4 regions of the Acidovorax sp. 1608163 genome follow, and region 1 is predicted to be linked to each of the others. Evidence: predicted binding sites of a transcription regulator. Region 1 holds the regulator's gene; each other region holds the start of a gene.
The links. Region 1 encodes FNR, which switches genes on or off when oxygen is low (the NO sensors DNR and NnrR bind a similar motif). Its sites were predicted from a motif close to TTGATNNNNATCAA; they were not measured.
Positions count from the first base shown of each region.

Region 2: the regulator FNR is predicted to act here: its motif matches at 5,924-5,937, upstream of clpB (ATP-dependent chaperone ClpB).
Region 3: the regulator FNR is predicted to act here: its motif matches at 1,017-1,030, upstream of EAG14_RS08550 (type IV pili methyl-accepting chemotaxis transducer N-terminal domain-containing protein).
Region 4: the regulator FNR is predicted to act here: its motif matches at 3,255-3,268, upstream of EAG14_RS11520 (universal stress protein).

Region 1 covers NZ_CP033069.1:1,766,826-1,774,185, forward strand. Annotated here, with positions in the region: gene ccoN (cytochrome-c oxidase, cbb3-type subunit I) at 1-772, shown strand, start outside; gene ccoO (cytochrome-c oxidase, cbb3-type subunit II) at 789-1,421, shown strand; gene EAG14_RS07965 (cbb3-type cytochrome c oxidase subunit 3) at 1,434-1,571, shown strand; gene ccoP (cytochrome-c oxidase, cbb3-type subunit III) at 1,596-2,504, shown strand; gene ccoG (cytochrome c oxidase accessory protein CcoG) at 2,584-4,041, shown strand; gene EAG14_RS07980 (FixH family protein) at 4,087-4,368, shown strand; gene EAG14_RS07985 (hypothetical protein) at 4,447-4,740, shown strand; gene fnr (fumarate/nitrate reduction transcriptional regulator Fnr) at 4,790-5,512, opposite strand; partial or broken gene hemN (oxygen-independent coproporphyrinogen III oxidase) at 5,702-7,083, shown strand; gene EAG14_RS08000 (sulfite exporter TauE/SafE family protein) at 7,092-7,360, shown strand, end outside.
Region 2 covers NZ_CP033069.1:1,066,137-1,073,496, reverse strand. Annotated here, with positions in the region: gene EAG14_RS04845 (hybrid sensor histidine kinase/response regulator) at 1-1,024, shown strand, start outside; gene EAG14_RS04840 (coniferyl aldehyde dehydrogenase) at 1,087-2,532, opposite strand; gene EAG14_RS04835 (hypothetical protein) at 2,789-3,157, opposite strand; gene clpB (ATP-dependent chaperone ClpB) at 3,242-5,848, opposite strand; gene EAG14_RS04825 (molybdenum cofactor biosynthesis protein MoaE) at 6,051-6,527, opposite strand; gene EAG14_RS04820 (hypothetical protein) at 6,538-6,768, opposite strand; gene EAG14_RS04815 (hypothetical protein) at 6,972-7,226, shown strand.
Region 3 covers NZ_CP033069.1:1,890,335-1,897,694, forward strand. Annotated here, with positions in the region: gene moaA (GTP 3',8-cyclase MoaA) at 1-962, opposite strand, end outside; gene EAG14_RS08550 (type IV pili methyl-accepting chemotaxis transducer N-terminal domain-containing protein) at 1,183-2,022, shown strand; gene EAG14_RS08555 (class I SAM-dependent methyltransferase) at 2,047-2,685, opposite strand; gene EAG14_RS08560 (SDR family oxidoreductase) at 2,700-3,461, opposite strand; gene EAG14_RS08565 (DUF2889 domain-containing protein) at 3,529-4,122, opposite strand; gene EAG14_RS08570 (aldehyde dehydrogenase family protein) at 4,253-5,686, opposite strand; gene EAG14_RS08575 (IS5 family transposase) at 5,809-6,795, shown strand; gene EAG14_RS08580 (Crp/Fnr family transcriptional regulator) at 6,992-7,360, opposite strand, start outside.
Region 4 covers NZ_CP033069.1:2,581,443-2,588,802, forward strand. Annotated here, with positions in the region: gene EAG14_RS11505 (SDR family NAD(P)-dependent oxidoreductase) at 1-195, shown strand, start outside; gene bktB (beta-ketothiolase BktB) at 285-1,469, shown strand; gene EAG14_RS11515 (tripartite tricarboxylate transporter substrate binding protein) at 1,540-2,529, shown strand; gene EAG14_RS11520 (universal stress protein) at 2,737-3,174, opposite strand; gene EAG14_RS11525 (2OG-Fe dioxygenase family protein) at 3,304-4,074, opposite strand; gene alaS (alanine--tRNA ligase) at 4,232-6,841, opposite strand; gene EAG14_RS11535 (ABC transporter substrate-binding protein) at 6,921-7,360, opposite strand, start outside.

The DNA.
Region 1 (7,360 bases):
GATGTACTACTTCATCCCCAAGCAAGCAGGTCGCCCTGTGTACTCGTATCGCCTGTCGATCGTGCACTTCTGGGCTCTGATCTTCACTTACATGTGGGCGGGCCCTCACCATCTGCACTACACCGCGCTGCCTGACTGGACGCAATCCGTCGGAATGGTGTTCTCCCTGATCCTGTTGGCCCCCAGCTGGGGCGGCATGATCAACGGCGTGATGACGCTGTCTGGCGCATGGCACAAGCTGCGCGACGATCCTATCTTGCGCTTCCTGATCGTGTCCTTGTCGTTCTACGGCATGTCCACATTCGAAGGCCCGATGATGTCCATCAAGACCGTCAACGCCCTGAGCCACTACACCGACTGGACAGTGGGCCACGTGCACTCGGGTGCCTTGGGCTGGGTGGGTTTGATCTCCATGGGCTCGCTGTACTACCTGGTGCCCCGTCTGTTTGGCCGTGAAAAGATGCACTCCATCAAGGCCATTGAACTGCACTTCTGGATGGCCACCATTGGCATCGTGCTGTACATCGCTGCGATGTGGATTGCCGGTGTGATGCAGGGCCTGATGTGGCGCGCCGTGAATCCTGATGGCACGCTGACCTATACCTTCGTTGAAAGCGTGAAGGCCACTTACCCCTTCTATGTGATCCGTGTAGCCGGTGGTCTGCTGTACCTGGGCGGCATGCTGGTGATGGCCTGGAACGTGTGGGCCACTGCAATCTCTGGCCGTTCGGTCAAGGTGGCGATTCCCGCCGTGAACGCAGCCCACGCTTGAGCCTTAAGGAGCCAATATGTCTCAAAACAATAAGCAAGCTTCTGCCGGTTTCAGCCACGAGAAGATTGAAACCAACAACTTCCTGATGATCGTGCTGATTCTGCTGGTGATCGCCATTGGCGGTCTGGTGGAAATCGTGCCCCTGTTCTTCCAGAAGTCCACCACTGAGGCTGTCAAGGGTGTAGAGCCCTACACCGCTGTGCAGCTCATGGGCCGCGATGTGTACATCCGCGAAGGTTGCTACAACTGCCACTCGCAGATGATCCGCCCCTTCCGTGCAGAAACTCTGCGCTATGGCCACTACTCGGTAGCTGGCGAGTTTGTGTACGACCACCCCTTCCAGTGGGGTAGCAAGCGCACAGGCCCTGATCTGCACCGCGTGGGCGGCAAGTACAGCGATGAATGGCATCGCATCCACTTGAACAACCCGCGTGATGTGGTGCCCGAGTCGAACATGCCTGCCTACCCATGGCTGGAGAAGACCACCATTGATCCCACGGATGTCGCGCCCCGCATGAAGGCCTTGCGCACGGTGGGTGTGCCTTACACCGACGCGCAGATCACTGCCGCTGCGGATGAGGTCAAGGGCAAGACCGAGCTGGATGCGCTGATTGCCTACCTGCAAGTCATGGGCCGCGCGCTCAAGTAAAGGAGAGCAGCAATGGACATCACCACCATGCGCATCGTGGCCACGCTGGCTTCGATGGTCTGCTTCATCGGCATCTGGGTGTGGGCCTACATGGGCCGCAATCGCGCCCAGTTCGACGAGGCCGCTCGCTTGCCGTTTGAGCAAGAATGAACTCCACCAGAATGAGAAAAACCCATGAGTGACTTCACCAGCAATTTCTGGTCGGTCTTTGTGACCGCGCTGACTTTGATCGGCATCTTTGGCTGCGCCTTGCTGCTTTGGATGGCCGGCCGCAAAAAGGTCGTGGCAACGGCCGACAACACCACAGGCCATGTCTGGGACGAAGACCTGGTTGAAATGAACAACCCCCTGCCACGCTGGTGGGTGTGGATGTTCGTTATCACCATCATCTTTGGCTTGGGCTACCTGGCGGCTTACCCAGGCCTGGGCACCTCGGCTGGCAAGCTGGGCTGGACCCAGAAGGGCGAGTACGAGGCTGAAGTGGCAAAGGCCAACAAGGAGCTGGAGCCTCTGTATGCACGCTTTGCCGCCATGACACCTGAAAGCATTGCGGTTGACCCGCAAGCCAAGGCAATTGGTGAGCGCTTGTTCATGAACAACTGCGCGCAATGCCACGGCTCGGATGCCCGCGGCAGCAAGGGTTTCCCGAATCTGGCGGATGGCGACTGGCTGCACGGCGGCACCCCAGACAAGATTCTGGAAACCTTGCAAAAGGGCCGTATTGGCAACATGCCTCCCATGGCTGCAGCAGTGGGCACGCCTGAAGATGTGCGCAACCTGTCGCACTACGTGTTGAGCCTGTCGGGCAGCCCCCATGATTCCTTGCGCGCCTCTTTGGGTAAGTCCAAGTTCACGGCATGTGCCGCCTGCCACGGCATGGACGGCAAAGGCAACCAGGCCCTGGGTGCCCCCAACCTGACCGATGACATCTGGCTGCATGGCTGGGGTGAGGCGGCCATCACTGCCATGATCAACAACGGCAAGGTCAACCAAATGCCTGCACAGGCAGAAAAGTTGACGGAAGCCCAGATCAAGGTGCTGGCCTCGTATGTTTGGGGTTTGTCAAACAACAAGGCTCAGTAAGCTGGGTAGGGGCGGTATCGGGTGATGCCGCCCTTTGTTGTTTGGGTTGAGAAGTTTTGAAGAATTAAAGAGCGCCACCATGAAGCAACCCAGCGAGTCTCCTCGCAAGGTCATTCCCATCGCTCCCGTTGCGGCTGATGCTTCCGATGCCTCCAGCAGCCAGGTTGAGATCGTCTCCCTGTATGAGGCGCAGAAGAAGATTTACCCGCGATCGATCAGCGGCTTGTTTGCCCGGTGGCGCTGGGCCATGGTGTTCCTGACCCAGTTGGTGTTCTATGGCCTGCCCTGGCTGGAGTGGGGGCAGCGCCAAATGGTGCTGTTCGATCTGGGCGCGCGCCGCTTTTACATTTTTGGTCTGGTCCTGTATCCGCAGGATTTCATCTACCTCACGGGGCTGCTGATCATTTCGGCACTGTCTCTGTTCTTGTTCACTGCCGTGGCAGGGCGCTTGTGGTGTGGGTTTGCGTGTCCGCAAACGGTGTACACCGAAATCTTTATGTGGATTGAGCACAAGATCGAAGGTGATCGCAGTGCCCGCTTGCGCCTGGATGGCGGTCCATGGACCTTTGAGAAGGTTCGCAAAAAGTTTTTGAAGCAAGCCATTTGGATTGCAGTAGCCCTGTGGACAGGGTTCACTTTCGTTGGCTACTTTGTGCCGATCCGCGAGCTGGGTGCTGAGCTGATCGCGTTGCAGGGCGGCTGGCAGATTTTCTGGGTGCTGTTTTACGGTTTTGCCACCTATGGCAATGCGGGCTTCATGCGTGAACAAGTGTGCAAGTACATGTGTCCTTATGCACGCTTTCAGAGCGCCATGTTTGACAAGGACACGCTCATCGTCAGCTACGACGTGGCGCGTGGTGAGCCGCGTGGGCCCCGCAGCAAGACCGTGGATCACAAGGCCAAGGGCCTTGGGGATTGCATCGACTGCACGCTGTGTGTACAGGTGTGCCCTGTGGGTATTGATATTCGCAAAGGGCTGCAGTACGAGTGCATTGGGTGCGGGTTGTGCGTGGATGCGTGCAACACCGTCATGGACAAGGTGAAGTACCCCCGTGGCTTGATTCGGTTCACTACCCAGAACGGCGTCGTGAAGCGCTGGTCGCAGTCTCAGATCCTGCGGCGCGTGCTGCGGCCCCGTGTGTTGATTTACAGCGCCGTGCTGGTGGCCTTGTGTGTGGCCATGCTTGCCAGCCTGATGACCAGAACGCCTTTGAAGGTCGACGTTGTGCGGGATCGCGCCGCCTTGTCTCGCATCGTTGCGGGCGGTAAGCTGGAGAACATCTACCGTATCCAGATCATGAATGCGACGGAGTCGCCTCAGCGCTACCACGTAGCAGCCAAGGGGCTGGAAGGCTTGGAGGTTGTATCGGAGTCTGCTGTGGACATTGAGCCTGCGCAGTCACGTTGGGTGGCGGTGCGCTTGCAGGTGCCCTATGGGTCCGCAACGCCGGGTTCGCACCCTGTGACGTTTGAGATTGGGGCGGAAGGTGGTGGCGCCCATGTATCGGAAAAAACGGTCTTTTTGGTTCCTCGGTAAGCAGCCTGTGGTCTCGCTGTCTTACCCGTTTTGATGGAGTTTGCTATGTCTTCGATTTCCTCTTCAGCTCCCGCTCCCGTTCAGGCGGCTCCTTGGTGGAAGTTTGGCCATGTTTGGCTGGTGCTCTCTGGCCCCGCTATCGTCGTGGTAGCGGGCTTCGTTACCTTGTGGATTGCCGTCTCCAGCCCTGACCCCGTTGTGGCTGAAGACTACTACCAGCAAGGCATTGATATCAACAAGAGGCTGGAGAACCCGCAGCCTGGCATGGCGCCTGCGCTCAAGGGCCGCAACCATGCCGTGACACCGCTCAAAGACCAGCCCCGCTAGTTGCGGAGCCTGGGCCTTCATGGCGGTGCGGTAGGCCCAGGCATCGATGCCTTCTCAAAACCATACGGAGACACCACGATGTGGACACAGCGTTTGATGTGGATTGCTTGGCCGGCCTTTTTGGTCGCCGGGGCTTTGGAGGTGTTGGTGTTTGCAATGGTTGACCCCCAAGACCTGCACTGGTTTGGGCAGCCGCTGGCATTGTCTCGGCTGGGGGTGTACACGCTGGCCTTCTTTGCCTTCTGGGTGCTGACCATGGCGTCCGGCGCTTTGACCACGCTGCTGGCCATGTCACCGTTTGAACTCAACCGCTGTCCTGTGCCTGACCAAGATCGACCTGACGATTGCCGCAAGACACCGTCTTGCCCATGAGGCCGGATGGCATGCCTCCGTTAGTCGGCATGCCTCAAGACCCAACCGATCAGTGGCAGGCTTGTTGGTTGTTCACGATGCGGCGTAGCGCGTCGGTGTCCAAAATTCGCACGTGGCGTTGGCGAACTTCGACAGTTCCATCCTCTACGAATTTGGAGAAGGTGCGGCTCACGGTTTCCAATTTGAGGCCCAGGTAGCTGCCAATTTCTTCCCGGGTCATGCGCAGCACCAACTCTGATTGAGAGAAGCCGCGGGCATGCAGGCGCTGTACCAGGTTGAGAAGGAAGGCTGCCAAACGCTCTTCAGCCCGCATGCTGCCCAAAAGGAGCATCACGCCGTGTTCGCGCACGATTTCGCGGCTCATGATTTTGTGCACATGGTGCTGTAGTGCAGTCACTTCGCGTGATAGTTCTTCAATGCGATCAAACGGCATCACACAGACTTCGGCATCTTCCAATGCCACGGCGTCGCAGGTATGGTGATCATTCACAATGCCATCCAGGCCGATGATCTCCCCGGCCATTTGAAAGCCCGTGACTTGATCGCGACCATCTTCAGTGGCTACGCAGGTCTTGAAGAAACCCGTGCGAATGGCGTACAGCGAGGTGAAGGCTTCGCCATTGCGAAAGAGTGTGCCACCGCGCTTGACTTTGCGGCGCACGGCCACCACCTCGTCGATGCGCTGCAGCTGTTCGTCATTGAGGCCAACGGGCATGCAAAGCTCGCGGAGGTTGCAGTTGGAGCAAGCGACTTTGATGGTGAGCGGATTCATGGCACAGAAACCTGGTTGATGTTCGGGCATATCGTGCACGACGAGGGAGGCCGGTATGCCTCGGTCTGCGAGTAGTGGCAGATGATATGCATCAAATTGTCGCTCTTGTGGAGATGACTTCACTTGATGCAGGTCAAGGACGCAAGAGGAGGGGTGCGGCACAGTAAGCTAGTACGCAAGGATATCCCCATGACCGCAGTTACCCCAGAACTCCTGACCCGCTTTGACGTGCCAGGTCCTCGATACACCTCCTACCCCACGGCAGACCGTTTCGTGGAGGCATTTGGCCAAGAGGAATATTCCTTGGCATTGGCGCAGAGGCATCTGGGGACAGGTGCCAAGGCAATGCCATTGTCACTGTACGTGCACATTCCATTTTGCGAGTCGCTATGCTACTACTGCGCTTGCAACAAGATCATCACCAAACACCATGACCGCGCCGATGTCTATTTGCGCTATCTGAGCCGTGAGATTGATCTGCACACGGCCCAGTGTGGTGCAGGGCAGGTGGTCAGTCAGCTGCATTTGGGGGGGGCACGCCGACGTTTCTCTCGGATGAGGGCTTGCGCGAACTCATGTCTATGCTCAAGCGCAGTTTCACGCTGGCGCCTGGAGGGGAGTATTCGATCGAGGTGGACCCGCGGACCGTGGATGCCGAGCGCTTGGCCTTGCTGGCCGAGTTGGGCTTTAACCGGCTGAGCTTTGGTGTGCAAGACTTTGACACTGAGGTACAAAAAGCCGTGCACCGGGTCCAGCCCGCCGAGCAGGTCTTTGCTTTGGTGGAGTCCGCCCGGTCCATTGGGTTTGATTCCATCAATGTGGATTTGATTTACGGCTTGCCACGCCAGACCCCTGAGTCATTTGACCGTACGCTCTCCCAGATCGCTCAACTCCGCCCGGATCGGATTGCTCTGTACGCTTATGCCCATTTGCCAGACCGCTTCAAGCCCCAGCGCCGCATCATCTCCGCTGAACTGCCCACAGGGGGCGCGAAGGTGGCCATGTTGTCGCGTTCGCTCGATGCCTTTTTGGAGGCGGGCTACGTGTACGTTGGCATGGACCATTTTGCGCTGCCCACCGATGCCCTGGCCATCGCCAAGCGGCAAGGGCGCTTGCATCGCAATTTCCAGGGGTACAGCACGCAGCCTGACTGCGACCTGATTGGCTTGGGCGTATCGGCCATTGGGCGCATTGGCGCCACCTATAGCCAAAATGCCAAAACTCTGGATGAGTACTACGACCACCTCGACCAGGGGCGTCTGCCCGTGGTCCGTGGCTTGGCACTGAATCGGGACGATCTGGTGCGCCGTGCTGCCATCATGGCCTTGATGTGCCAAGGCGAGTTGCTTATTGAGCCCATGGAGCAAGCTTGGCTGATTGACTTCCGCCGCTACTTTGCTGCTGAGTTGGATCAGCTCCAGGACATGCAGACCCAAGGCCTGGTAGAGATCGGTGATGAGGGGGTGCGTGTGACGGCCATGGGGTGGTTCTTTGTGCGTGGCATTGCCATGGTGTTTGATCGCTACCTGCAAGCTGATCGCACGCGGGCCAAGTTCTCTCGCATCATCTGACCCTCTATATGACTGGTGCTGTGGCCTGGACGGCGTTGGTGATGGGGCTCCTGGGTGGGACCCACTGCGTTGCCATGTGTTCGGCGCCTTGCGGTGCGGTGGTGGGGGCGGGCGCTTCAGCGGCAGAAACTCGTCCTGCAGAGCAGCCTGTGCACTGGATGCCGCGCAGCGCAGCACCTTCTTTTCTGCGCCAGTTGGCCTTTCACAGTGGCCGTGTGCTGGGCTATTCGCTGCTGGGGGCCTTGTCGGCCTGGGCGATGGAGAGCCTGGCCTGGGT
Region 2 (7,360 bases), 700 kb from region 1:
TCTGGAAACCCTGCAGCGCAGCCCGCTCAACGCCCACCAGCAAACCGTGCTGGAGCACGCACACGCGGCCTCTGGCGCGGCGGCCGAGATGCTCACCACCTTGCTCGACTATTCGCGCCTGGAGGCCGGGGTCGTCAAGGTGCGCCCTGCGGCTTTCTCGGTGCAATCGCTGCTCACTTCGCTGGAGCAAGAGTTCGGTGTGCAGGCCGATGCTGCAGGCCTCATCTACCGCACGCGCGAGACCTCTGCAGCGGCCTTTGCAGACCGCTCACTGGTCGATCTGGTCATGCACAACTTCATCTCCAACGCCCTGCGCTACACCAGCCGGGGCGGTGTGCTGATTGCCTGCCGCCAGCGCGGCGCCCGGCTGGCGCTGGAGGTGTGGGACACGGGCCACGGCATTCCCGAGCACCAGTGGGAGGACATCTTCAAAGAGTTCCACCAACTGGGCAACCCCGAACGCGACCGGCGCAAGGGCCTGGGCCTGGGCCTGGCCATCGTGCAACGGCTGGCGTGCGAGATGCGCACCACCGTCCAAGTGCGCTCGCGCCTGGGCAAGGGCTCGGTCTTCAGGCTTTGGCTGGACAACTGGCAAGGCGCCCTGGAGGACGAAGCCCAGCCCGTGCTGGACCCGCAAAGCCTGGCAGGCCTGAGGGTGCTGGCCATCGACGACGACGAGGCCGTGCGCATGGGCATGCAATCGCTGCTGCAAAGCTGGGGGTGCGAATGCCTGACGGCCGAATCCGGCGCCGACGCCATGCAAAGCCTGGAGCGCATGACCCCCGAGTTGATCATCACCGACTTCCGCTTGCGGCATGAGGAAACGGGCAAGCAGGTGCTGCAAGCGCTGCGCTCCCAGCTGGGCGCCATGGTGCCCGCCATCATCATGACGGGCGACACCTCGCCCCAGCGCCTGCGCGATGCGCAGTCCACCTCGGCCCTGCTGCTGCACAAGCCCGTGTCCACCGGCCAGCTGCGCGACGCCATTTCGCTATTGCTGCAGCAACCCCAGCCTGCTGCCTAGCAGGCCGAAGAAACGCCTGCGGACCCGACCTGAGCCTGCGCAGGCTCGGCGTCCGCGCCAACTCAAAACCAGCGGCGCATCAAATCCATCAAACGCTGAAACCGGGCGCCATACGGTGGGTAAAGCAACGCGCCCAAGGACCAGCGCGACTGCACCAGCACCGACTTCTGGTGGCAAAACCGCAGAAAGCCCTGCTCGCCATGGTAGGCCCCCCAGCCACTGTCGCCCACGCCGCCAAACGGCAGGTTGTCGTGGGCCACATGCATCAGCGTGTCGTTCACCGTCACGCCCCCGCTGACCGTGCGGGCCAGCACATCGTCACGCACCGCCTCGCTTTGCCCAAACCAGTACAGCGCCAGCGGGCGCGGCCCGGCGTTGATGTGCGCAATGGCATCGTCCAAGCGCTCGTAGGAAATGACGGGCAGGATGGGGCCAAAAATTTCTTCCTGCATGAGCTGCATGGCTGAGGTGGCGCCAAACACCAGCGTGGGCAGCATCTGGCGGCTGGCGCCATCGCCCAGCGTGCCCACGGTGGGCTTGCCTGAAGCGGGCTTGCCCACAGACGGGTCAATGGTCTGCACCTCAGCGCCCAGGGTTTGCGCCTGCTGCAGCATGGTGCGCAGCCGTGCGTAGTGGCGCGCAGTGATGATGGAGGCATAGTCGCCATTGCCCTCAACGCTCGGGAACAGGCGCAGCACGGCCGCACCGTAGGCCTGGGCAAACTCGGCCTCGCGCCCCCGGGGCAGCAGCACGTAGTCAGGCGCCACGCAGGTTTGCCCGGCATTGAACAGCTTGCCGTGGGCGATCTTCAGGGCAGCCTCCTGCAGGTCGCAGTGGCCGTCGATGATGCAAGGCGATTTGCCCCCCAGCTCCAGCGTGGTGGGGGTGAGGTTGTGCGCCGCCGCCTGCGCCACCTTGCGCCCCACGGCGGTAGAGCCGGTGAACACCAGGTGATCGAACGGCAGCGAGGCAAACAAGGCCGACAAATTGGCATCGCCCTGCACCACACAAAACTCGTCGGCGGAGAAGAACTGCGCTACCAACGCCGCCAGTTGCGCCGAGGTGTGCGGCGTGAGCTCGCTGGGCTTGAGCATGACGCGGTTGCCCGCCGCCAGTGCGGTAATAGCGGGGGCCAGCGCCAGTTGGATGGGGTAATTCCACGGCGCAATCACCCCTACCACCCCCAGCGGCTGGCGGGCAATCCAGGCACTGGCGGGCTGCAAAAACAGGGGGGTGAACACCCGCTGGGGCTTCATCCAGCGGCCCAGGTGGCGCAGGGTGTGCGACAGCAAACTGCGCAGCACAAACAGGTCAGCCACCTCCGTCAGGCGCGGCGAGCGCATGCCGAAATCGGCCTGCACGGCGGCGGCCAGCACGGGGGCGTGCTCGTCCAGCATTTTTTGCAAGCGCAGCAAACGCTCGCGGCGCACCAGCAGGGGCACATCCACTTGCGCGCGGCTGGCCTGGTGCTGGAGTTGGAACTGGGCGTGTATTTCGGCAGGGGTCATGCAAAGATCATAGGAGACCCTACCAGCGGGTGCGTCACGAAAGGGCACATGCGGCGCCTGGGCACCGCACCCCTGGCGCCCCTGCGTCAGGCACCCGACACAGGGAATGCAATGCCATCAGCGCAACCCGGCAAGCGCCAGAGGCCCCTCTGCACGAATCGAGCGGAAAGTGTGCACTGCGAGGATCTGGATGGACTGCAAGACGCACGCAATGCACTGCGCAGCAATAGCCGTCGTGCAGATGGGTCCCTAACCTTCAGCGGACGTCGCGCGCTTCCACGTCCGTCACCTGGGCAGCCCCAGGCAGGATGCCGCCACGGTGCTGTGCGGCGGGCTCATCCACCACGCCATCACCCGATGCGGGTGCCCCAGGCGCACCACGGTGGCCACCCGTTGACCAACGCTGCGTGGAACGAAAGGCGGTGCTGAAGCCCGAGCGCGGGTCCATGCGCATGACCCAGGGCGTCACGGGCTTGCCCGTCAGCCGCGCCCAGGCGGCGCGCAAGGCCCACACCAGGGCCAGCACCAGCACGGCGGCCAGCAGGCTCAAGAAAAGCACCACGCCCATGGCCAACACCACCACACGCAACACCAGGCGCAGCAGGCCCGCAACAATTTCGTTCAACTCACACCTCTCATTCACAACATGGGCGGGGCGCGACACCGGTGTGTCCACCAGCCTGCGCACCCGCCACCGCCGCTTGGCAGGTCAACCCTGCGGCGCGGCGCTGAACTGGAACACCCCCGGCTCCAGCACCGGGTTCACGTTCACAGCAATGACGCTCTTGGGAGGGAACTGCCCCTCCAGCAAGAGCTTGGACAGCGGGTTCTCAATCCGCTGCTGGATCGCCCGCTTGAGCGGCCGCGCACCAAACACCGGGTCGAACCCCACCTTGGCCAATTCTGCCAAGGCGGCATCGGACACCTGCAACTCCAAATCCATCTTGGCCAACCGGGTTTGCAGCAGCTGCAGCTGGATCTTGGCGATCGAGGCGATGTGCTGCGCGTCGAGCGCGTGGAACACCACGGTCTCATCGATGCGGTTCAGGAACTCAGGGCGGAAGTGGTTCTTCAGCTCGCCCCACACGGCGTCCTTGATGTCCTGCGAATCCTGCCCCACCATGGCCTGGATCAGGTGCGAGCCGATGTTGCTGGTCATCACGATCACCGTGTTCTTGAAGTCCACGGTGCGGCCCTGGCCATCGGTCAGGCGGCCATCGTCCAGCACTTGCAGCAGCACGTTGAACACGTCGGGATGGGCTTTTTCCACCTCGTCGAGCAGCAGCACGCTGTAGGGTTTGCGGCGCACAGCCTCGGTCAGGTAGCCACCCTCTTCATAGCCCACGTAGCCGGGGGGCGCGCCGATCAGGCGGGCCACCGAGTGCTTCTCCATGAACTCGCTCATATCGATGCGCACCAGGTGGTCTTCGCTGTCGAACAAGAAGCCCGCCAGCGCCTTGCACAGCTCGGTCTTGCCCACGCCCGTGGGGCCAAGGAACAGGAACGAGCCCGTGGGCCGGTTGGGGTCGCTCAGGCCCGAGCGCGAGCGGCGGATGGCATTGGCCACCGCAGCAATCGCCTCTTGCTGGCCCACCACACGCTCGTGCAGCTTGGTCTCCATCTGCAGCAGCTTGTCTTTCTCACCCTGCATCATCTTGGACACCGGGATGCCCGTGGCGCGGCTCACCACCTCGGCAATTTCTTCCGCGCCCACCTGGGTGCGCAGCAAGCGGTTGGGCGTGGAGGCGCCGTCCTTGCCTTCTTCCTTGGCCTGGGCTTCCTTGAGCTTGCGTTCCAGATCGGGCAGGCGGCCGTATTGCAGCTCAGACACCTTGGTCAGGTCGCCCTTGCGGGTGAATTCGACAATCTGCAGCTTGATGCGCTCGATCTCTTCGCGCACCTGGGCCGAGCCCTGGGCCTGCGCTTTTTCGCTGGTCCAGATCTCTTCCAGATCGGCAATTTCTTTTTGCAGGCGCTCGATCTCTTCCTCAATCAGGCCAAAGCGCTTCTGCGAGGCCTCGTCCTTTTCGCGGCGCACGGCTTCGCGCTCGATTTGCAGCTGGATCAGGCGGCGGTCGAGCTTGTCGATGGCTTCGGGCTTGGAGTCGATTTCGATCTTGATCTTGGCCGCCGCCTCGTCGATCAGGTCAATCGCCTTGTCGGGCAAAAAGCGGTCGGTGATGTAGCGGTGGGACAGCTCGGCCGCCGCTACGATGGCGGGGTCGGTGATCTCCACGCCGTGGTGCGCCTCGTATTTTTCCTGCAGGCCGCGCAGGATGGCGATAGTGGCCTCCACCGTGGGCTCGCCCACCAGAATTTTCTGGAAGCGGCGCTCCAGCGCAGCGTCCTTTTCGATGTACTTGCGGTATTCGTCGAGCGTAGTGGCGCCCACGCAGTGCAGCTCGCCGCGCGCGAGAGCCGGCTTGAGCATGTTGCCCGCGTCCATCGCGCCTTCGCCCTTACCTGCACCCACCATGGTGTGCAACTCGTCGATGAAGACAATGGTCTGGCCTTCGTCCTTGGCCAGCTCGCTCAGCACAGTCTTCAGGCGCTCTTCAAACTCGCCCCGGTATTTGGCACCGGCCAGCAGGGCGGCCATGTCCAGTGAGAGGACTCGCTTGCCTTTGAGGCTTTCAGGCACCTCGCCTGCGACGATGCGCTGGGCCAGGCCTTCGACAATCGCAGTCTTGCCCACGCCGGGCTCACCAATGAGCACGGGGTTGTTCTTGCTGCGGCGCTGCAGCACCTGGATGGCGCGGCGGATCTCGTCGTCGCGGCCAATCACCGGATCGAGCTTGCCTGCTCGGGCGCGCTCGGTCAGGTCCAGGCAGTACTTTTGCAGCGCGCCGCGCTGGCCCTCGGCCTCGGCGCTGTCCATCTTCTGACCGCCGCGCACGGCTTCGATCGCAGCCTCCAAGCTCTTGCGGGTGAGGCCGTTGTCCTTGGCTATTTTTGCGGCTTCGCCCTTGCTGTCGATCACGGCCAGCAAGAACAGCTCGCTGGCAATGAACTGGTCGCCGCGCTTGATGGCTTCTTTCTCAGTGGCCTGCAGCACGCGGCCCAGCTCGGGGCCGCCCTGCACCTGGTCGTTGCCTTGCACCTGGGGCAGGCGCTTGACGGCAGCTTCGGCCGCCGCCAGCAGGCCGGGCACATTGGCGCCCGCACGCTGCAGCAGCGCCTTGGGGCCGTCGTCTTGCTTGAGCATGGCCACGAGCATGTGCACGGGCTCGATGTAGGCGTGGTCGTTGCCCAGCGCAATGCTCTGTGCATCGCCCAGGGCCTCTTGGAACTTGGTGGTGAATTTGTCGAGACGCATGGTCCATATCCTCCGAATTGCCCTGCAGTTGGGGTGGGCACTGCCTCATTTCAAGGCAGCGGGCACAGGAAGAGATTGACCTGGATCAGTGGGGTGCAGCGGCGACGGAGCACGCAGTTACTATCAAATCAATAGCTGCCAGCGCTTATTTAATGAGCGCTGGCAGCTATTTTTATTGAAAAGAACAGCCCCCAACCTGGGCTCAGGCGTTGCGTGCCGTGATGCCCCAGCGCGCCAGCGCGGCGTCGTCGCTCACCCGGGCATCCACCCAGCGGGCGCCTTGGGCGGTTTCTTCCTTCTTCCAGAACGGCGCCTGGGTCTTGAGGTAGTCCATCAAAAATTCGCAGGCCTGAAAGCTCTGGCCCCGGTGGGCACTGGTCACCGCCACCAGCACGATCTGGTCGAGCGGCTGCAGCAGCCCCACGCGGTGGATCACCCGGGCACCCAAAATGTCGAAGCGCCGGAAAGCTTCTTGCACCATGGCCTCGATGGACTTTTCGGTCATGCCGGGGTAGTGCTCCAGCTCCATCGAGGCGACCGTGTCGCCCTCATTGCGGTCACGCACCGTGCCCACAAAGCTGCACACCGCCCCCACGCCCTTGTCTTCACGGCGCAGCGCGGCAATTTCGGCAGACAGGTCAAAGTCTGCGGTCTGGATGGAAACTTGTGCGCGGGTCATAGGCCGTAGCTCATGGCGCACGGTGCAGGCGGGGCGCGGCCAGCAAGGCCCGCTCCTCTTCCACAAAGTTCTGCAGCTGCTGCAGCGCGGGCGATGGCGGCAGTTTGGCCAGCTGGGTTTGCAGCCGCGTGATGTCGCCCACCGTGGGGGCCACCTTGATTTGCGCCACTGCGGCGGCGTGGTTGCCGGACTGGATCAAGGCCAGCACCTTGTTCGGCCATTCACTTTTGGATCGTGCCATGGGGATGTTTTCGGTAGTTCAACAGGGTTTCTACAGGACATGGCTTACGCAAACAGGGGTCAGCCAAGCGGCGTGCCCGAAAGCCAAGGCGGTGGTTGCATCCCGCTTTGCATAAGCCCTACAGGAATGTCTGTAGCATTCGCCCGCACTGTACCCCCACCACGCTGGCCCGCCACGCGCCCTGCCCTTACTTTTTTGAGCCCATGGCCACACAAACCATCACCACCGACCAGTACAAGCTCTACCCTTCGCCCCGCAACCAATACCGCGAGATTTTTGAGCACCAGGTCTTTGTGCCCCACCCCTACGCCATCATTGACCTGGATGCCATGGAGCTGGCCGGCAAAACCACGCTGTATGCCGCCTGCCGCCTGTCGGACATGAAGATGGGCCAGGTGGTGACCTTTGAGCTGGCGGCAGACCAAGCCAAGTTCGAGCGCCTGTTCACTCCCGACTGACCCACCACGCGGTCCCACCAGCCCGCTATGGGGTGCCCGCCCCCAAAAACACCCGAAGAATCGCGAACAAATACACAGGAGCCACCGGTCATTTCGCCCAACGGCGCGCGGCGGGCAGTTTGCGGGCCCGGTCT
Region 3 (7,360 bases), 120 kb from region 1:
TGGGATGCGAACAGGCACAGGTACAGCTTGCCCTCGGTGGACAGGCGGGCGCGGTTGCAGTCGTGGCAAAACGCCTGCGTCACGCTGCTGATGACGCCCACCTCGCCCAGCGCGCGGTCGTACTGCCCGCTGGCATCGGCATAGCCCCAGCGCTCGGCGGTTTCACCGGGGCTGCTGGGCGACAGGGGCACCAGCGGCAGCTCGGCGCGCAGGCGCGCGATCAGCTCGGCCGAAGGCAGCACCTCGTCCATGCGCCAGCCATTGGTGGCGCCCACGTCCATGTATTCGATGAAGCGCAGCGTAGTGCCTGTGCCGCGAAAGTGGCGGGCCATGGGCAAGATTTCATGGTCATTGGTGCCGCGCTTGACCACCATGTTCACCTTGATCTGCGACAGCCCCGCCGCCTGTGCGGCATCGATGCCTGCCAGCACATCGGCCACCGGAAAGTCCACGTCGTTCATGCGGCGGAAGACTGCGTCGTCCAGCCCGTCCAGGCTCACCGTCACGCGGTTCAAGCCCGCCTCCTTCAACGCCTTGGCCTTGCGTGCCAGCAGCGATCCGTTGGTGGTGAGCGTGAGGTCCGGCGCCTTGCCGTCCACCGTGCGCAGCTGCGCCAGTTGGGCGATGAGGTCTTCGATGTTTTTGCGCAGCAGCGGCTCGCCGCCCGTGAGGCGAATCTTGCGCACCCCGTGCGCCAGAAACAGCGACGCCAGCCGCGTGATTTCTTCAAAGCTCAGCAGCGCGCTGTGGGGCAGGTAGGGGTAGTCCTTGTCGAACACTTCCTTGGGCATGCAGTAGTTGCAGCGGAAGTTGCAGCGGTCCGTCACGCTGATGCGCAGGTCGCGCAGCGGGCGCCCCAGGGTGTCCACCAGCAAGCCAGTGGCCTGCGAGGGGTGCAAAGGAACCAGGGCTGCCAAGTCAGCGCGGCGCAGGTCCACCAGGGGAATGACACGTTCAGCCATGGCCGAATTGTGCCCGAAGGCCTGTTTCCCACACCAGGCAAGTCCTTCATTGTCTTGATCCGCGTCAAGACGCGAGCGGGTTGTGCACTTGGCTGGATCTTCGCCTTGGGCTGCTGGCGGCATATTGATCTGGCGCAAGGGAGTAGGTTGACATTGTCATGACAATTCCATGACCTTCAAGGGTTTACCCCAGTTACTCTGACAGAAAGCAGGCACCGTCATGACATGCAGCAATCCAACCGTGGTTCCGTGGTCGCGCCAACGTCGGCGCCTTGTGCAATGGGTGACGGCGGGCGTGGTGTTGCCCACCTGGGCGGCCTCCGTGCAGGCGCAGATGGCGTTGTCTGCGGCCATCAACGTGTCGGGCTCGTTCCGGGCGATGTCGCAGCGCATGGCCAAGGCCTATTGCCAGCAGCATTTGGGCGTGATGCCCGATGTCGCCCTGGAAGCGTTGGCCAAGGCGCGCAAGCAGGCGCAGGCCGGGGCCGCAGACCTGGCCAAAGGGTCTACTGCGGGGGCCTGGCCTGCCGAGCTGAGCCGGCAGCTGGAAGAAGTGCAAAAGCAGTACAACATCTTGAACACGCTCACGGCGGTGGCGCCTTCCAAGGCATCGGCCGTGGCGGTGGCCGAGCAGGCCGACCGCATGATGGCTGCGGCGCAGACCGCCACCGAGGCGCTGGAAAAGCTGGCTCGCGCACCCAGCGCCAAGCTTGTGGGTTTGGCTGGGCGCCAGCGCATGCTGTCGCAGCGCATGGCCAAGCACTATTTCTTGATGGCTGCGGGCGTGGAGCCCAAGGCATCGCAAACCCAAATGAATGCCGACGCCGCCGAGTTCAAACAGGCGCTGCAAGCCCTGGCGGCAGCGCCAGTGTCCACCGCCGCCATCCGCACCGAGCTGGACCTGGGCCAGGCCCAGTGGCTGTTTTTTGAAACCGCCATGCGCCGCAACCCCGATGCCCAGGGCATGTCTGCTGTGGCCACCACCAGCGAGCGCTTGCTGGAGGTGACGGACCGGCTGACCTCGTTGTACGACGCGGCCCTGCGCGAAGTGCTGGGCTGAGACCGAGAGGGGCGCCTGGTGGTTTTACCGCGGCAGCAGCGTGTATTCCAGCGCCCAGAAGTGCTGCCATTCATGGACCTGCGCGTCGGCTGTGCCATGTGCCACGCAAGCCAGAAGCTCTTCGCGCTCAGGGAAGTTCTTCAGCACCCGGTGCGCAGAGCCATCGCGTAGCGGGCGTTGCTGATAGGTGTCGCCATCGGCATCACGCTCTGAAATCGGGGTGCTGCTGCCCGGCACATACCGGTTGTCCATGAAAACGACCTTGGCCCCTGGCTGCAGCACGCCGTGCAGCCCTTGCAGAAACGTCGCAATGCGCTGGCGTGGAATGTGAGACCACCAGAACCCCGCAAAAGCCGCATCCCAGGGGCGCTGCTCCAGCGTGGCCAGTTGGTAGGCATCGCCCTGCACCAGCGTGACATTGGCTGGCACCCGTGTGCGGGCGATCTCCAGCGTTTGCGGGGCCCCGTCCATGGCCAGCACGGCATGCGCCTGGGGGGCGTAGAACTGCGTCCAGTAGCCGGTGCCGCAGGCAATCTCCAGCACGTTGCGCCCGGCCAATACGGTGGGCAGCCAGTCTTCCATCTGGCGCAGATCGGCCTGCCGCTCGGGCTTGGCGTAGATCTGGTCGTATTCCTTGGCGCGGGCGGCGTAGTAGTCCTGCATGGTCATTTGGGGGGTTACACGCAGCGCGCCCCGTCCACCTCAATGCATACGCCGCTGATGAAGGCGGCCTCATCGCTGGCCAAGTACAGCGCCGCATTCGCCACGTCTTGTGCGGTGGAGAAACGCCCCAGCGGGATGGTGGCCAGGAACTTGGCGCGGCGGGCTTCGTCCACCGGGCCGCCTGCAAATTCCGCTGCCAGCCCGGTGTCGGGGTTGAAGACGGGGTTCAGGCAGTTGACGCGGATGTTGTCGGGCCCCAGCTCGGCCGCCATCGACTTGCTGATGGTGATGACCGCGCCCTTGGAGCCGTTGTACCAGGTCAGGCCCGGGCGGGGGCGCAGTCCGGCGGTGGAGGCAATGTTGATGAGGCTGCCGCCGCCTGCGCGTCGCAGTGCGGGCACGGCGTGGATGGCGCTGAGGTAGATGCTTTTGACGTTGATGGCGAAGACCTTGTCGAACTCTTCTTCGCTCACCTCCAGCATGGGGCGGTTGCGGTGCGTCCAGCCCGCGTTGTTCACCATGGCGTCCAGCTTGCCGAACAGGCGCTCGGCCTCTGCCACCAAGGCCTGGACTTGGGCGGATTGCGTGACATCGGCCTGGAAGAAGGCGGCCTTGCCCCCGGCCGCCGTGATCTCTGCCACCACGCGCTGGCCGCCTGCGGTGTTGATGTCGTTGACCAGCACGTTGGCGCCTTCTTCGGCCAGGCGCTTGGCAATGCCTTCGCCAATGCCATTGCCAGCGCCGGTGACGATGATGGATTTGTTCTGCACGCGCATGCGGGGTCTCCTGGTAAAGGGTGGTTTGCTCTGCTTTTGATAGCTTGTTGCGCTTGATTGGTAAGCGCTAGAGGCTCTTTTTGATTGAAGGGTGCGATGGGCTGGAGGGCTGCACATTGGCCGACCCGCGCCCGTAGAACTGCGGGAAATACTCTTTGACCCCGTTGCCCTCAAAGTCCCACCCTGTGCACTGGCCCAGATGGCGGGGCGGGGTGTCCGGGTCACCACCGCCAAAGGCTGCGGGCAGGGTCTGGAAGGCGGCGGTTGCCATGTTGAACAGCAGCTCGCGCAGGTGGGTACAGCTGGCCACGCCGCCAAGGTGCTGCGCAATGGCCTGCCGCCAGCCGCGCGCCATGCAGGTGCCGACCATGCCTTGCAGTGCGGGGCGGGCCTGGGGGCAGTCTTGCAGCGGGTGGGCATCCATGGCGGCCTCGATGGCGTGCACCACCAGTTGCCGGTCGATGGTGACGCGCAGCCACATGTGGTGAATGGGGTCGCCCGCCATGCGAACGCCTTCGCGCCTGAAGGAGGGCATGTCATGCGCCTTGCTGTCGTGCAGCTCGGCCTCGATGTCCCATAGCCCGTCTTCGCGCTCGTAGCCCTGGTAGGTCACGCGGCGGATATGGCTGGCTTTGCGGGGGGCGGGGGAGAGCAGGGGCATGCGTTTCTATCGTGGCTGGTAGCGAGAGATTGAAACTGGCGCGGTCTTAGCGAGTGCTGCCGCGCAAGGGCCGCCCCGCCGCGCTGGCGGCGTCCCCCTGTAGGGGGAAGACGCGAAGCGGCTCAGGGGGTTATTCATGTTTGATGGCGACGGTCTTCAGGGTGGTGAAGCCATACAGCGCCTCAAACCCCTTCTCGCGCCCGTAGCCGCTGGATTTGACGCCGCCAAACGGCAGCTCCACCCCGCCGCCCGCGCCGTAGTTGTTGATGAACACCTGCCCGCTGTGTACCCGTTTGGCCATGCGGAACTGGCGGGCACCGTCGCGCGTCCAGATGCCTGCCACCAGCCCAAACTGCGTGGCGTTGGCGAGTTCCACCGCGTGGTCTTCGTCCTGGAAGGCCATGGCGCAGAGCACGGGGCCAAACACTTCTTCCTGCGCCAGGCGGTGGCCCACGGGCACATCGCGCAGCAGCGTGGGGGCTTGGTAGAAGCCGCCTTCAGGGGCCTCGTCCACCACCACGCCTTGCGCCACCATGGGGATGCCTGCGACTTGTGCGTCCGACAAAAAGTCCCACACGCGCTGCTGCTGGCTTTGGCGGATCAGCGGGCCCACGTCCAGGTCCATGGCGGCGGGGCCTACGCGCAGCTTTTCAAAAGCGTGGCCCAGGCGCTCCAGCAGGGGCTCGTAGATGAGCGAGTCGATCAGCACGCGCGATCCGGCCGAGCAGGTCTGCCCGGCGTTTTGCACGATGGCGTTGAGCACCACCGGCACAGCGGCGTCCAGGTCGGCATCGGCAAAGATGATTTGGGGGCTCTTGCCGCCCAGCTCCAGCGTCACGGGGCAGTGGCGCTCGGCGGCCACCTGCTGGATGAGCGTGCCCACCTTGGGGCTGCCGGTGAAGCTGATGTGGTCGATGCCGGGGTGGCGCGCCAGTGCGTCGCCCACCTCGTGGCCGTAGCCGGTGACGATGTTGATGGCGCCCGGCGGAAAGCCCACCTCGGCCGCCAGTTGCGCCACGCGGATGAGCGACAGGCAGGCGTCTTCAGCAGGCTTCACAACGCACACATTGCCCGCCGCCAGCGCGCCGCCCACGCTGCGGCCAAAGATCTGCATGGGGTAGTTCCACGGGATGATGTGGCCGGTGACGCCATGCGGCTCGCGCCAGGTGAGCACGCTGTAGCCGTCCAGGTAGGGGATGGTTTCGCCATGCAGCTTGTCGCAGGCCCCGGCGTAGAACTCAAAGTAGCGCGCCAGCGCCAGGGCATCGGCACGGGCTTGTTTGGTGGGCTTACCGCAGTCGCGCTGCTCCAGCGCCGTCAGCTCGTCGGCATGTTCCAGCACCTTGGCCGAGAGCTTTTGCAGCAGCCGCCCCCGGTCTGCCGGGGCCATGCGTTGCCACACCGCGTGGTAGCACTGGCGCGCAGCGTGCACGGCCGTGTCGATGTCGGCGGCATTGCTGCGCTGAATGTCGTCAAAGGGCTGGCCGTCAGAAGGATCCACCACCGCAAGCGTGCGGCCGGAGGCAGACGGAACGGAGGCGTTGGCGATGTAGTTCAGTTGCATGGTGCCATTCTGCATAGAAATCGAATGCGTGCTTACTATTAAACAAATGGACCGCTAGGGATTCTCTGCACGAATCCCCGTGCGAGATGCTTGAGCAAGCCTGCTGCCAGGACAATACGCTCATGAAGCAAAGCAGCCTGGGCCTGAGCAATACCACCAAGCGCACGCGTAAGCGCGAGTTCCTTGATGCGATGGAGTTGGTGGTGCCCTGGGCCGAGTTGCTCTCGCTCATTGAGCCCTACGCCCCAGAGATCGGACGCCGGGGCCAGCAGCCCTTTGCAGTGCAGACCCTGCTGCGTATCCATTTCATGCAGCAGTGGTTCAAGCTCAGCGATCCAGCCATGGAAGAGGCGCTGCACGACGTGCCAGCCTTTCGGGACTTTGCGGGCCTATCGCACTGGGACGAGCACATCCCCAGTGAATCGAGCATCCTGCGTTTTCGGCATCTGCTAGAGCGCCACAAGCTGGCCGATCAGATCCTCGCTACGGTTAATGCCCTTCTGCAAGCCAAAGGGCTGCAACTCAAAGCAGGCACGGTGGTGGATGCCACGCTCATTGCAGCGCCGACATCCACCAAAAACGAAGGCAAGGCGCGAGACCCCGAGATGCACCAAAGCAAGAAGGGCAACGAGTGGTACTTTGGTATGAAGGTTCACATCGGGGTGGACGCCGAATCGGGCTTGGTGCACAGCGTGCGAGGCACCAGCGGCAATGTGAGCGACGTGATCGAAGCCAACAGTCTGCTGCACGGGCAAGAAACGGATGCCTTTGGCGATGCGGGCTATCAAGGGGTAGACAAGCGGGCCGATGCCAACAAGAACGTACGCTGGCATGTGGCCATGCGCCCAGGGTTGCGTCGAGCCCTGAACAAAGACAAACCTGTAGATGCGCTGATCGAGCAACTTGAACGCACCAAGGCGAGCATCCGGGCCAAGGTGGAGCACCCGTTCAGGGTGCTCAAGCAGCAGTTCGGATACGTGAAGGTGCGCTACCGAGGGCTCAAGAAGAACTCGGCGCAGATCGTCACACTGTTTGCGTTGGGGAATCTGTGGATGGCAAGGCACAAGCTGCTGGCGAGCATGGGGAAAGTGCGCGTGCAGGGAGCGTGACGCCCAAGTACCAGGGGCCAATGGCCCCCGCACAGCGTCTGAGGGTGCCCTGCTCACGCCAAAGTTACTCAACGCGAGTGCTTTTTACTTCGCACATCACCGTGGCACAACCAGAACCGATTCGTGAAGAGCCTCCCTAGCGCCTGTAAAACAAGCGACAGCAGCTATTGTTTTGATAGTGAGGGTGGGTGAGGTCTCACGCGTAGATGCGCCGCAGTCCGGCCAGGTCCATGATCTCCACCTCGCCGCGCTGCACGCGCACCAGCTGGCGCGCTTCCAGGTCTTTGAGGATCTGGTTGGTGGTCTGGCGCGAGATCGACAGCATTTGCGATAGCTGCTCTTGCGACAGCGCAATCACCCGGCGGGTCAGGCCCCCGGCGTTCCACTGGCCGTAGCCCTCGGCCATCATCACCAGCCTGCGGGCCAGGCGCTGTGGGGCGGGCAGCAGGGCGGCGTCTTCCAGCGCGATGAAGGCGGTGCGCAGCTTGTCGGTCACCAGCAGGGCCAGGGCGTGCCAGTGCTCGGGGTGGGTGCGCAGCCAGTCTTGCAGGGCGTCGTGGGGCAC
Region 4 (7,360 bases), 810 kb from region 1:
GGTGTGATCGACACCGACATGCAGGTGCAACTGCGCGGCGCACCCACCGCAGACTTCCCTGATGCACCCAACTTTGCCCACCTCAAGAGTGGTGGGCTGCTGACCTCGCCCGCCGATGCCGCCACCCGCGTGCTCGCCTGGCTGGACCGCGCAGACTTTGGCACCCAACCCGTGGCCGATGTGCGCGAGGGCTGAGCCAGCCCGATCTTTTGCTCCATTTTTTATAGCTGCTAGCGCTTATAGATAAAGCGCTAGCGGCCCATTTCATTTGAAAGGACTTGATCATGAGCCGTGAAGTCGTCGTCGTGAGCGCAGTGCGCACCGCCATTGGTACGTTTGGCGGCAGCCTCAAAGATGTGGCCCCCACCGAGCTGGGAGCCCTGGTGGTGCGTGAATCCCTGGCCCGCGCCAACGTGGAAGGCAAGGACGTGGGCCACGTGGTGTTTGGCCACGTGGTCAACACCGAGCCCAAGGACATGTACCTCTCGCGCGTGGCCGCTATCCAAGGCGGCTGCGGCGAAGGCACGCCCGCCTACAACGTCAACCGCCTGTGCGGCTCGGGCCTGCAGGCCATCGTCAACGCCAGCCAGTCCATCTTGCTGGGCGACGCCGACGTAGCGATTGGTGCCGGTGCCGAGAACATGAGCCGCGTGCCCTTTGCCAGCCTGAACATGCGCTGGGGCGCCCGCATGGGCGACACCAAGATGGTGGACATGATGATCGGCGCGCTGCACGACCCCTTCCACAACATCCACATGGGTGTGACGGCGGAGAACATTGCCGCCAAGTGGGGCATCACCCGCGAAGACCAGGACAAGCTGGCCGTAGAAAGCCACAACCGCGCCGAGCGCGCCACGCAGGCTGGCGTGTTCAAGGACCAGATCGTCCCCGTCACCTTGAAGAGCAAGAAGGGCGACGTGCAGTACGCCACCGACGAGCACTTCCGCCCCGGCGCCACGCTGGAAGACATGGCCAAGCTCAAGCCAGTCTTCATCAAGGAAAACGGCTCGGTGACCGCAGGCAACGCATCGGGCATCAACGACGCCGCCGCCGCCGTGGTGCTGATGGAAGCCAGTGCCGCCAAGGCGCGCGGTGCCAAGCCCCTGGCCCGCTTGGTGGCCTACGCCCATGCGGGCGTGGACCCCAAATACATGGGCATTGGCCCCGTGCCTGCCACGCAACTGGCGCTGAAAAAAGCGGGCCTCACCGTCAACGACCTGGACGTGATCGAAGCCAACGAAGCCTTTGCGGCCCAGGCCTGCGCCGTGACCAAGGACCTGGGCCTGGACCCGGCCAAGGTCAACCCCAATGGCTCGGGCATTTCGCTGGGCCACCCCATCGGCGCCACCGGTGCACTCATCACCGTCAAGGCCATCCATGAGCTGCAACGCATTCAGGGCCGCTACGCACTGGTGACCATGTGCATTGGTGGCGGCCAGGGCATTGCCGCCATTTTTGAGCGCCTGTAATGCGCACCTGCATCAGCGCTGATGGCTGACCATTGAACACTGACCATTGAACCGACGGAGACACCCTCACATGATTCGCGCACTGATTTCCTTCACCGCCCTGGCCTTGGCCCTGGGCAGCACCGCGCAGGCCCAGACAGCCGCCTCGGCCCCGGCGGGCGCATACCCCAGCAAGCCCGTGCGCTTGATCGTGCCCTTCCCACCCGGCGGGGGCACCGACATCCTCTCGCGCCTGATGGCCACCAAGCTCACCGAGCAGGCCAAGTGGACCGTGGTGGCGGACAACAAGGCGGGCGCAGGCGGCACCATCGGCATCACCGAAGCCGTGAAGGCCGCACCCACCGGCTACGACCTGGTCATGGGCCAGAAGGACAACCTGGTGATCGGCCCCTGGCTGTACAAAAACCTGCCATGGGACCCCACCAAAGACCTGACGGCTGTGGCCCATGTGGCCTACACCCCGGTCATCATCGTGACCAATGCCAACTCCAAATTCAAGACGCTGGCCGATGTGGTGGCCGCCGCCAAGGCCTCGCCAGGCACCGTGACTTACGGATCACCCGGCAACGGCACCTCCATCCACCTGGCAGGCGACCTGTTTGAAAAGGCGGCAGGCATCAAGCTGAGCCACATCCCCTACAAGGGCTCCAACCCAGCTTTGATGGATGCGCTGGCGGGCAATGTGGACCTGCTGGTGTCGTCCCTGCCCTCGGCCATGGGCCAGATCAAATCGGGCAAGCTGCGCCCCCTGGCCGTAACGTCGGCCAAGCGCAGCTCTTCGCTGCCCGACGTGCCCACGGTGGCCGAGTCTGGCTTCAAGGACTTTGATGTGAGCACGTGGTACGGTGTGTTTGCACCCGCAGGCACCCCAGCCGCCGTGGTCACCACGCTCAATACCGAAATCAACAAGCTGCTGGCCACGCCTGACATGAAGGCCGCCATCCAGGCCCAGGGCGCTGAGGCCCAGGCCATGAGCCCTACCCAGCTGAGCACCTTGCTCAAGAACGACTACACCAAGTGGAAGGGCATCGTGGAGGCCTCTGGCGCAAAAATCGAATAACCCCCTGAGGTGCTTCGCACCTTCCCCCTGAAGGGGGACGCACCCGGTGGCCTGGCAGAGCCAGTTCCACGGGTGCACTGGCTGGGAGAGTGCGTGCTCTACGATCTGTGGGATGCGCAAGATATGAAATGAAAAATGGCTCCACTCAGGAGCCATTTTGTTTTTCAGCGCATGTTGAGCATGCGCGGCAAGGGGCGGATTGACGGGTCAGTCGCGCACTACCAGCACAGGCACATGCACCAGGCCCAGCACGCGCTGGGTCACGCTGCCCAGCACCAGCTTTTCCAGCCCACGGCGGCCATGCGAGCCCATCACGATCAGGTCGGCGCCGGTGCTTTCCAGCGCACGCACGATGCCTTCGTGCACGGCATGGCCCTCGCCCACCACGGTGGTCACGTTCACGCCCGCTTCGGTCATGGCCTTGCGGGCGGCGTCCAGTGCGGTGTTGGCCTCGGCCGTGGCAGCACTCAGGTACTGCGCTTGCCCGTAAGCAAAATCAGCCCCCACGCCGGTGAAGGGATAGGGGTCCACCACATACAACGCCGTCACCACGCTGCCAAAGGTCTTGGCCAAAGCCGTGGCCTTGGACACAGCCAGCAGGGAAGTAGCCGAGCCGTCGATGGGAACCAGAATGTGCTTGAACATGGTATTGCTCCTAGGGTGATAGAAATCAGGCGGTGGCCCGAATACAAGCCACAGTGTGAACTGGCACCATACCCTGCATCTTGATTCGCATCAAATTTCGCAGCGAATGGCTGTGCACACCACATCCATTCATTGCGGTGCGTCCACCACATCCGCGCCCTGGAAGTTGCCACGGCGGCAGGTGATGACCAAGGTGTCGCGGTAGGCACCATCGGCCAGGGGCTGGATGGGCGTGCTCTCGTGGATCATGCGGGCATCGTCCAGCAACATCAGCGACCAGGGCTGGGTCAATGTAAAGCGCACACCGCTCGGGCCCGTAGCCTCAAACACGCGGGTCTCACCGCCTTTGACGGCATGCCGGTCCACCAGAAAAACCGCCACCAGGTCCACGCCGTCGCGGTGCGCGCCCTCGGGCGTGGGACGGCCAATGCCGTCGGTGGTGTCGATGCGGAACTGGTGCGCCTCCAGAAACCAGGGCTCGGCGGCGGGCGTGGCGGCAAACACGGTGTCCGATACGCCAGCCAGGGCCTGCAGCAGCTTGTTCCACACCGGGGCAGCCACGGTGGGGGGCAGCATGGGGGCAAACAGCCGCTGCATGCCGCCATGCAGCGCGTTGTATTCCACCGGCTGCCAGTGCGGGCGATGGGGGGCTTGCTGCACCGCACCGTGCTCCACCACAAAACAGGCGTGGCGGCGGCGGCGATAGCGCCCACCGTCTTTCAAAAAGTCGTCTGGGGGCAGACCCTGCCAGTCGGGGTTGAGTGCCAGCAGCTCGTGCATATCGCACCCCACCCACGCCGCCACATCGGCCGGGGCCAGCACCGCATAACCGGCGCTGCGCAATTGTTCTGAAACCTGTGAAGGGCGGGTGAACGGCGGGGGGAAGGTGACTTGGGTCATAGAGCGCAAGAGCTTAACTGCAGCGCCACGCCGCTGCGAGGTTGCGTCGCAGAAGACGCACTGCCGACGAGGTAGATCAAAGAAAAAAGCCGCACCCGGTGCACCGGATGCGGCTTTGGAGAGCCCTTGAAGAAGCCCTTGGGCGAGCGCAGAACGCTTAGACGCGCTCAGCCACCCAGCCCTGCACCGATGCCAAGGCAGCAGGCACCTTGCTGGCGTCTGTACCGCCCGCCATGGCCATGTCAGGCTTGCCGCCGCCCTTGCCGCCCACTTGTTGGGCCACAAAGTTCACCAGCTCACCGGCCTTCACTTTGCCAATGCTGTCGGCGGTCACACCTGCAGCCAGTTGCACCTTGTCGCCGTCCACGGCGGCCAGCACGATGGCGGCAGTCTTGAGCTTGTCCTTGAGCTTGTCCATGGTGTCGCGCAGGGTCTTCGCGTCTGCGCCGGGCAGCACGGCCGCCAAGACCTTCAGACCCTTGATGTCCACAGCCTGGGTCAGCAGCTCATCGCCCTGGGCAGAAGCCAGCTTGCCCTTGAGGGCGGCCACTTCTTTTTCCAGCGTGCGGGCGTTTTCCAGCGCCTGGGCAATGCGGGCGTTCAGCTCGGCAACAGGCGACTTGAGGGCGCCAGCGGCTTGGTTCACCGTGTCTTCCAGGGTTTGCAGGTAGGCCAGCGCATTGGCGCCGGTCACGGCTTCGATGCGGCGCACGCCTGCGGCCACACCACCTTCGGCCACCACCTTGAACAGGCCAATATCGCCCGTGCGCTGCACGTGCGTGCCGCCGCACAGCTCGCGGCTGGTGCCAATGTCGAGCACGCGCACGGTCTCGCCGTACTTCTCGCCAAACAGCATCATGGCGCCGGTCTTCTGGGCCGACTCGATGTCCATCACGCGGGCATCGGTGGCCGTGTTGGCCAGGATTTCCTCGTTCACGCGGCGCTCGATCTCGCGGATCTCGGCATCGCTCACGGCGGCGTTGTGTGCAAAGTCAAAACGTGTGCGGTCGGCATTGACCAGGCTGCCCTTTTGCTGCACATGGCTGCCCAGCACTTCGCGCAGGGCCTTGTGCATGATGTGGGTGACCGAGTGGTTGCGCATGGTGGCGGCGCGCACTGCGGTGTTGACCTGGGCCTGCACCGTGTCGCCCACATTCAGCGTGCCCTCTTCCAGCGTGCCATGGTGGCCAAACACATCGGCCTTCACTTTGAGCGTGTCGCCCACCGCAAAGCGCGCCGAGCCGCTGGTGATGACGCCCTCGTCACCCACCTGACCGCCGCTTTCGGCGTAGAAAGGCGTCGCGTCGAGCACTACCACACCGTTCTGGCCCGCCTTCAGCGCAGCCGTGCTGGTGCCGTCCACGTAGATGGCCACGATCTTGGCCGTCTCGGCCAGGTGCTCGTAGCCAGTGAAGCGGTTGGCATCGCCGGTGTACTCCAGCGCCTTGTCCATCTTGAACTTGCCGGCAGCGCGGGCCTGGGCCTTTTGCTTTTCCATGGCGGTCTTGAAGCCCGCTTCGTCCACTTCCACGTCGCGCTCGCGGCACACGTCATTGGTCAAATCGAGCGGGAAGCCGTAGGTGTCGTGCAGCTTGAAGGCCACTTCGCCAGGCAGCACCTTGGCGCCACCGTCCAGCGCGGCGTCCAGGATTTCCATGCCGTTGGCCAAGGTCTCGAAGAAGCGCTCTTCTTCGGTTTTGAGCACATCGGTGATGCGCTGCTCTTGCTCACGCAGGGCGGGGTAGGCATCGCCCATCAGGCGGGCCAGGTCGGCCACCAGCTTGTGGAAGAACGGGGTCTTCTTGCCCAGCTTGTAGCCGTGGCGGATGGCGCGGCGCACGATGCGGCGCTGCACGTAGCCACGGCCTTCGTTGCTGGGGATCACGCCGTCGCTCACCAGGAAGGCGGTGGCGCGGATGTGGTCGGCAATCACGCGCAGGCTCTTGTTGTCCAGGTCGGTCACACCGGTCTCACGGCCAGCGGCCTTGATGAGCTGGTCGAAGATGTCGATTTCGTAGTTGCTGTGCACGTGCTGCAAGATGGCAGCCAGGCGCTCCAGGCCCATGCCGGTGTCCACGCAGGGTGCGGGCAGCGGCGTGACCGAGCCGTCTTCCTTCATGTCGAACTGCATGAACACGTTGTTCCAGATCTCGATGAAGCGGTCGCCGTCTTCGTCAGGGCTGCCCGGAGGGCCGCCGGGGATGTGGTCACCGTGGTCGTAGAAGATTTCGGAGCAAGGGCCGCAAGGGCCGGTGTCGGCCATCATCCAGAAGTTGTCGGACTTGTAGCGGCCGCCCTTGTTGTCGCCAATGCGGATCACGCGCTCGGGCGGCAGGCCGATTTCCTTGGTCCAGATGTCGTAGGCCTCGTCGTCTTCAAGGTACACCGTGGCCAGCAGGCGCTCGGGCGGCAGCTTGTAGACCTCGGTCAGCAGCTCCCAGGCCCACTTCAGCGATTCGCGCTTGAAGTAGTCGCCAAACGACCAGTTGCCCAGCATCTCAAAGAAGGTGTGGTGGCGGGCGGTGTAGCCCACGTTTTCCAGGTCGTTGTGCTTGCCACCCGCACGCAGGCAGGCTTGCACCGACACAGCGCGGTTGTACGGGCGCTTGTCGGAGCCCAAAAACACGTCCTTGAACTGCACCATGCCGGAGTTGGTGAACATCAGCGTGGGGTCGTTGCCAGGCACCAGCGACGACGATGCCACCACGGTGTGGCCGCGCTCGGCGAAGAAGTCGAGAAACTTGGCGCGGATTTCAGATACTTTCATCCGGGTCTTTCTACGCTGCCTCGGCATGCCGGGAGCGGTTGCGTCTAGGTTGGAAGAGGGGTCGAAACCCTCGATTATCTCACCGTTCGCCCGCCCCATGGCCTGCGCCAGGCACCCCCAGACTGGTCGCCCAGGCCTGCAAAAACCGCTGCCGCTTGAGGGGGTCCAGATAGACCAGCAAACCCAGTCCGGGGGACAAAAGCCGCCAGGCGCTGCCACTGGGCGCAGCCCCTTCCGCTGCAGGCAAGGGGCCGGGCTGGCCCGGCAAGGCCAGGGCACGGCCATCGCGCGCAGCGGCCACGGCCTGGCGCACGGGCAACAGCCGCGTGTCGCGTGCCAGCACGGCCTGCCCTTGGGGTGACAGCAGGTAGTCCAGAAACGGGCGGGCCAGCTCGGGGTGCCGGGCCGATGCAGGAATGAGCGCCACGCGGGTGGTGAGCAAGGTGTAGTCCTCGGGCACGATCACCCGCAGGCTGGACCCGCCTGCCATGCGCGCCAGGGCATAGGACGCAGGCACGT